Regions from separate parts of the Leuconostoc citreum genome, predicted to be linked through region 2. Evidence: riboswitches for the same ligand, from Rfam matches in the RefSeq annotation. Region 2 holds a riboswitch; the other holds the start of a gene.
The links. Region 2 has a riboswitch for FMN ahead of ribD (bifunctional diaminohydroxyphosphoribosylaminopyrimidine deaminase/5-amino-6-(5-phosphoribosylamino)uracil reductase RibD). Riboswitches for the same ligand answer to the same signal wherever they lie in the genome.

Region 1 (3,217 bases), 140 kb from region 2:
TAAGCCGGCAGTGATTGCATTAATTGAACAATTAGCTAATAAATATGCTAATGACACGATGAGCGCTCTAGAAGTAAGAGAAACTGATGGCGCTTACCGATTGGTCACCAAGCCTAGCTTAGGGGGCATAGTTAAAAACTTTTTTGATGCACCTGACAATGCCACACTGTCCCAAGCACAGCTTGAAACATTGGTTATCGTAGCTTATAAACAACCTGTGACACGTGTGGAAATTGACCAAATTCGTGGTGTACAGTCGGCGGGCACGCTTCAAAAATTGATGTTACGCCAGTTGCTTGTTGAAACGGGGCGAAAAGATGAACCGGGACGGCCAATTATGTATGGTACTTCAGCGATGTTTTTAGATTATTTTGGTCTCAAGTCGTTAACTGAGTTGCCACCGTTACCTGATTTTGAAACGTTAGATGTTGATGATGGTGGGACATTATTTGCAAACGTACTGGAATCAGAAAATTTAGAAATGAAAGAAGGGTAAAAAAATGTCTGAAGAAGAAATGCGTTTACAAAAAGTTGTTGCCCAAGCGGGGCTAGCTTCACGAAGAGGAGCTGAAACAATGATTACTGAGGGGCGTGTCAAAGTCAATGGTGAGACTGTCACAACACTTGGTGTCAAAGTTGGCATACATGACACTGTGGAAGTAGATGGTGCGCCGATTGAAGGACGTGAAAAGCTAGTTTATTACCTATTAAATAAACCCCGTGGTGTCGTTACCACAACTAGCGACGAGAAGGGTCGTAAGACAGTTCTGGACTTACTAGAAGATATTGATCAACGTGTTTACCCTGTTGGACGACTAGACTATGATACGACTGGCGCCTTGTTACTGACTAACGATGGCACTATTGCTAACCAATTAATGCATCCAAAGTCACGTGTCGACAAAATTTATCTTGCTAAGGTGTCTGGGATTGCGACTGTTGAAAAATTAGCGCCTTTGAAGCAAGGCGTTATCATCAAAGGCCGAAAAACAGCGCCAGCTCGTGTCACGATTGAACGTGTCGACAAAGATAAAAAAACTAGTATGGTACGTATTATTATTCATGAAGGACGTAATCATCAAGTCAAAGATATGCTGCAAAAAGTGGGCTTACCAGTGGATAAATTAACGCGTGAACAATATGCTTTCTTTGATTTAATTGGCTTACAGTCCGGTGAATATCGTAAATTAACTGGTGTTGAGGTTAAACGACTCAAAGCACAGGATTATAAAAATTATCGTAGAAAATAAATAGATTGCTTTTAATCAGTAATTTTGTTATGATATCAGTTGTAAAATTAAATATTACTTCAGGGTCGGGTGTAATTCCCAACCGGCGGTGAGACATGTTGAACATGGTAAGCCCGCGACCTGTGCAAACAGCTGATCTGGTCAAATTCCAGAGCCGACCGTAAAGTCGGGTATAAAGAAGTTAAAAAAGAAAGTTAAGACTGCCTTTTTGTGATACCCTGACAAATTGTGCAGTTTTTTTGAGGCAAAGAATATGTCTATTTCATTTACACGTACACAGCATTTGACGTTGATTGCTATTTTAAGCGCAATCTCATTTGGTCTAATGCTTTTTCCGCAGATACCCTTGATTCCGGGAGCGGATTTCTTAAAGCTTGATTTTTCCATTGTGCCTGTCTTACTAGCTGGTTATTGGCTTAATGTCACGGCCGCTATGTGGGTTGTCATACTGCGAACAGTCTTAAAGCTCATTTTGGCAAATGAGGGAATTAATACCTATCTGGGGTTGCCTGTCAATTTAGTAGCAGTAATGGTATTTACCTTGTTAATGTTTTGGGTCATGCCAATGTTTGAAACGCGTCAATTCCCACGCCAATTATTAGCAATAATCATAGCAACAGTTGGGTTAACTGTTGCTGCTGTGTTGATGAATTGGTTCGTTGCTGTGCCACTTTATTCGCAGTTTGCACATTTTGACATTGCGCGAATCATTGGCCTGGGACGTTATTTTATAGCCATGGTGATACCATTCAATATTGCACAAGGTATTATTTGGGGGCTAACAAGTATTATTGTGCTTTCGGTTATGAAACCGATGCAACGTAAAGTGATATCTTAATGAAACGTTATAAACAGAGACGACCTCAATGTGGTAAACTTTTAAGTGAACCTATTATAATGGAGGTCGTTTTATTATGAGCGATTTTGAGCCAAATAACATGAGCCGTATGGCACGTTCAAAAAAACAAAAAGTTGAGCCTGAATTTGCGCGCCAATCAGATAGAAGTAGCCATAAGCATAAGGGCTTTAAAATATTTTTGATTGTTTTGGGATTTGCTATTTTATCAAGTGTGCCCATTTATGGTGCACTTAATCACCAGAAAACGCCACAGCAGATAGCGACAGCAACTAGTAAAAAGTCGACATCACAGTCTCAAAAAGCTTCATCTGAACAATCATCTGAGACATCAGCACAAAGTTCCTCAGAACAAGCAAGTTCATCGGAAACAGTGGCTAGTAGCACAGAAGCGCCAGCTGCGGCTTCAAGTGAAGTAGCTGCCAGCAGTGCACCGACGGCACCAAGTACGCCAACAACTAATTCAGCAGTGTTGGGCGCTAGCCAAACACTATATAATTTTGCCGTGACACATGGCATGACAACGGATCAAGTCATTGCGCTTAATCCTGGTTTGTCAGTGAATAATTATACACAATATGCTGGCAGAACACTAAATGTTAAATAACTAATTTTAGAGGTTGATATGAGTCACAATTTTCAGATTGCAATTGATGGGCCAGCGTCGGCTGGAAAATCAACAATTGCTAAAATATTAGCAACAAATTTAAAGTATGTTTATGTCGATACAGGAGCCATGTACCGCACCATGACTTTAGCCGCTAAACAGGCAGGTCTGGCTTATGAAGATGAACAAGGTGTTGTTGATTTACTTGCAAAAACAGTGATTCGTTTTGAGCCCGGAGTGCCAACGCAGCGTGTTTTTCTGAACGATAGTGAAGTGACAGAGGCGATTCGTTCGACTGAAGTCACTAATAACGTGTCGTTGATTGCTTCTTATAAAGCTGTCCGAGCAGACTTGGTTCGTCGCCAACGTGACATAGCCAATAGTCAAAATGTCATTATGGATGGACGTGATATTGGGACAACGGTGTTACCAAATGCTCAAGTTAAAATTTTCTTGGTAGCTAGTGTGTTAGAAAGAGCAGAGCGACGTTACAAAGAAAATAAA
Region 2 (3,217 bases):
TTGCATCAAATATGAAGATGTCGGATATGTTGGCACTCGGCTCAAATTATATGAATGCGACAAAGACAATTGACTCATATACAGTTCAAGGTGAAGGTGAGATGTATGACGGTGTATCTTACCAGCGTGTGACAACGGCGCAACGACAGGCTATTACTAACAAGTTGAGAGCAGCACTTGAATTAAAACCTGAAGATACTGGTTCGGAATTTGGTAGTACAGTGACAGAATCACAGATTGCACAAGTGGGTTCTGCCGATACATTATTCTCACAATTCAATACAAAATCGAACGAAAATTTGACATCTAACTAATCTTGTCATGTACTAAGTTAGTGTGTTAAAGAGGGAGCACTACATGAACATATTTTCATCATTTCAAAATCGCCGATTCTATCGGTATTTTGTTTTGTCTGTCATTATTTTACTGATTGTTTTACTCAAACAGTTTATGACGTTACTGTTATTAACAATTATTTTTTCTTATCTTGCGATGAATGCTGGCAAAAGGGTGCAACGCGTGACACGCCTGTCAAGGTCATTATCAATTGCGCTTGTTTATATCGTCGTGATGGCTTTTATCATCTGGGCTGTCGAACACGGGGCAAATACTGTTGCACATCAAGTTAAGAGCATGATTCACTTAGCAACCGATTCTAGTTGGCACACAACGGGTATTTTTAAAGAAGTCTACAAAAATATTCAGCAGTACAGTAACTCTTTGAATACAGAGCAGTTAATCTCTAAAGGATTTACCCAATTGAATCAAGTTGGGCACGTCCTTTATGAACTGATTTTAGCGTTACTGTTTAGTTTTATATTCAGCATGACTTACCCACAATTACGGTCATGGTCTATGACTTTCATACATAGCCCTTATAAAAGATTTCTTGGTGAGTTTTATATTATCGTGCATCGCTTTATCATTATTTTAGGCCGTTTATTTGAAGTCCAGCTAATGATTTGTGTAATTAACACGATTGCAATGGTTATCGTATTAACCTTTTTGAATTTCCCTTATTTAATTGGTTTTGCAATTTTGATTTTCATCTTAGGTTTGATTCCGGTTGTCGGTGTGCTTATTTCACTTGTACCGCTGACAGTGACCGCGTTTATTATCGGTGACTGGCATACAGTATTGGTTATATTGGTTGCTGTTGCTGTAATTCATTTTATGGAGTCATATTTTTTACATCCGCACTTTATGTCACAACGCACGCATATGCCAATATTAGTTATTTTACTTAATCTAATTATTATGGAAAAAGTTTTTGGTGTTTGGGGTTTAATCATTGGGTTGCCAATCTTAACATTCTTGTTAGATTTCTTCCGAATACAAAAATTCAAAGCGTAATATCAGAATAATTTGTTTACAGCGTACATTATTGTGCGTTTTTTTATTGACATAGCATTGTTCAGATGTTAATCTGTAAATGTTAAATTAATTAATCTTCGGGGCAGGGTGTAATTCCCGACCGACGGTAAAGATCTTTAAGATCTAAGTCCGTGACCTGCATTATTTATTAATAATGCAGTTGACACAGTGTAATTCTGTGACCGACAGTTAAAGTCTGGATGGGAGAAGATTTAAAATAATAGACTTAGCTAGGATAAGTCTGTCTTTTTTGAATCGATCTAAATACTTTAAACCCGATGTTAATAAAATACGTCGGGTTTTTTGTCCTGAACAAACAGGAGGTAAAAGATGGATGATTTAACATATATGGCATTAGCAGCAAAAGTAGCTGCCAAAGCAGGACCAGATGAAACATATGAAAATCCACGCGTTGGGGCAATTATTGTTAAAAATGGGCAGATCTTGGCGACTGGATATCATCATTCTTTTGGCGCAGCGCATGCTGAAATTAATGCTTTTGAAAATTTAAAGGATCAAACAGATATTGTTGATTCAACGATGTATGTCACATTAGAGCCGTGCTTTGTCACGGGAAAGGTAGGTGCGTGTGCGTTGGCAATAGCCCAATGGGGAGTCAAACGTGTTGTAGTTGGTAGTTTTGATCCTAATCCCGATACACATGGACGCAGTGTTACATTTTTAAGACAAGCAGGTATCCGTGTCGATGTTTTGGGAACAGAAGATAGTCAAATATTAAATCCCGCATTTTATCATTATTTTGAAAGACATTTACCATATGTACAGTTGAAACTAGCGGAGTCCGCTAATCACTTTGTGGCGTCTTCACAAGGACAATCCACAAAAATTACAAATCGGTTAGCTGACATTGATGTGCACAAAGAGCGTGCTAGTAAAAGTGCTATTCTAATTGGTAGTGAAACTATGTTGATTGACCAACCAAATTTAACAGTCCGACATGTACCAATAAATCATCCACAACCTTTAAGGGTAGTGATCGATCGACGTGGCCGCTTACAAAATAAAATGGATCGAGCGACAAATAATTGGTTAATCTTCACGACAAACACGGACTTTGCAAAACAATATGACAATGTTCTTTTAATGTCACATGGTTTACTTAGTGTCCTGACAAGTTTAGCTAGTAAGAATATTCAGTCTGTTATGGTAGAGGGTGGGCCGTCATTGATTACAGCATTCTTAAAAGCGAATCTCTGGCAAGAATTCATTGTTTATACAGCAGATAGTATATTATCTGAAGACGGGGTTCCCAGTGTACAACCATTGTTTAATTCAGTGTCTTCATACCGTGTGGGTAATACGCTTAAGAGTCGTTATCTAAATGATAGGAGTGTGTCATGTTTACAGGAATAACACAGACAGTGGGTCAAGTTATAACAAATGAAAGTCACACAAAAAATAATCAGCATATCACAATTGAAACAAAAACGCCCTATTTTTCAGAGGCAACTATCGGTGATAGCATAATGGTCGACGGCGTATGTTTAACTATTACTCATAAAACAGACCATACTGCTAAATTTGGTATTATGAGACCAACTTATGAAACAACCATTATTGGTGATTACATGATGAGACAATCAGTTAATCTTGAAAAGGCAATAAGTGCGGGGGAGAGATTTGATGGCCACTTTGTCCTTGGTCATGTTGACGGCAAAGCTGAAATTGTGAATAAGCAGGTGATAGATAACACGATTTTACTTAGCTTCAAGCCTAAAGAGTCTATCTTGATGAGAGAAATAGTTGCTAAAGGTTCTGTCGCAATATTAGGCGTAAGCCTCACGGTGATTGAAAAAACCAGTCAGACGTTTCAAATTGGATT

Region 1: another riboswitch for FMN. It lies ahead of FGL72_RS04980 (ECF transporter S component); the one in region 2 lies ahead of ribD (bifunctional diaminohydroxyphosphoribosylaminopyrimidine deaminase/5-amino-6-(5-phosphoribosylamino)uracil reductase RibD).

What each region holds. Positions count from the first base shown of each region.
Region 1 covers NZ_CP042410.1:993,989-997,205, reverse strand. Annotated here, with positions in the region: gene scpB (SMC-Scp complex subunit ScpB) at 1-496, shown strand, start outside; gene FGL72_RS04985 (pseudouridine synthase) at 501-1,250, shown strand; FMN riboswitch at 1,302-1,437, shown strand; gene FGL72_RS04980 (ECF transporter S component) at 1,504-2,088, shown strand; gene FGL72_RS04975 (brain acid soluble 1 family protein) at 2,165-2,713, shown strand; gene cmk ((d)CMP kinase) at 2,732-3,217, shown strand, end outside.
Region 2 covers NZ_CP042410.1:850,011-853,227, reverse strand. Annotated here, with positions in the region: gene FGL72_RS04285 (LCP family glycopolymer transferase) at 1-314, shown strand, start outside; gene FGL72_RS04280 (AI-2E family transporter) at 358-1,353, shown strand; FMN riboswitch at 1,444-1,590, shown strand; gene ribD (bifunctional diaminohydroxyphosphoribosylaminopyrimidine deaminase/5-amino-6-(5-phosphoribosylamino)uracil reductase RibD) at 1,705-2,748, shown strand; gene FGL72_RS04270 (riboflavin synthase) at 2,733-3,217, shown strand, end outside.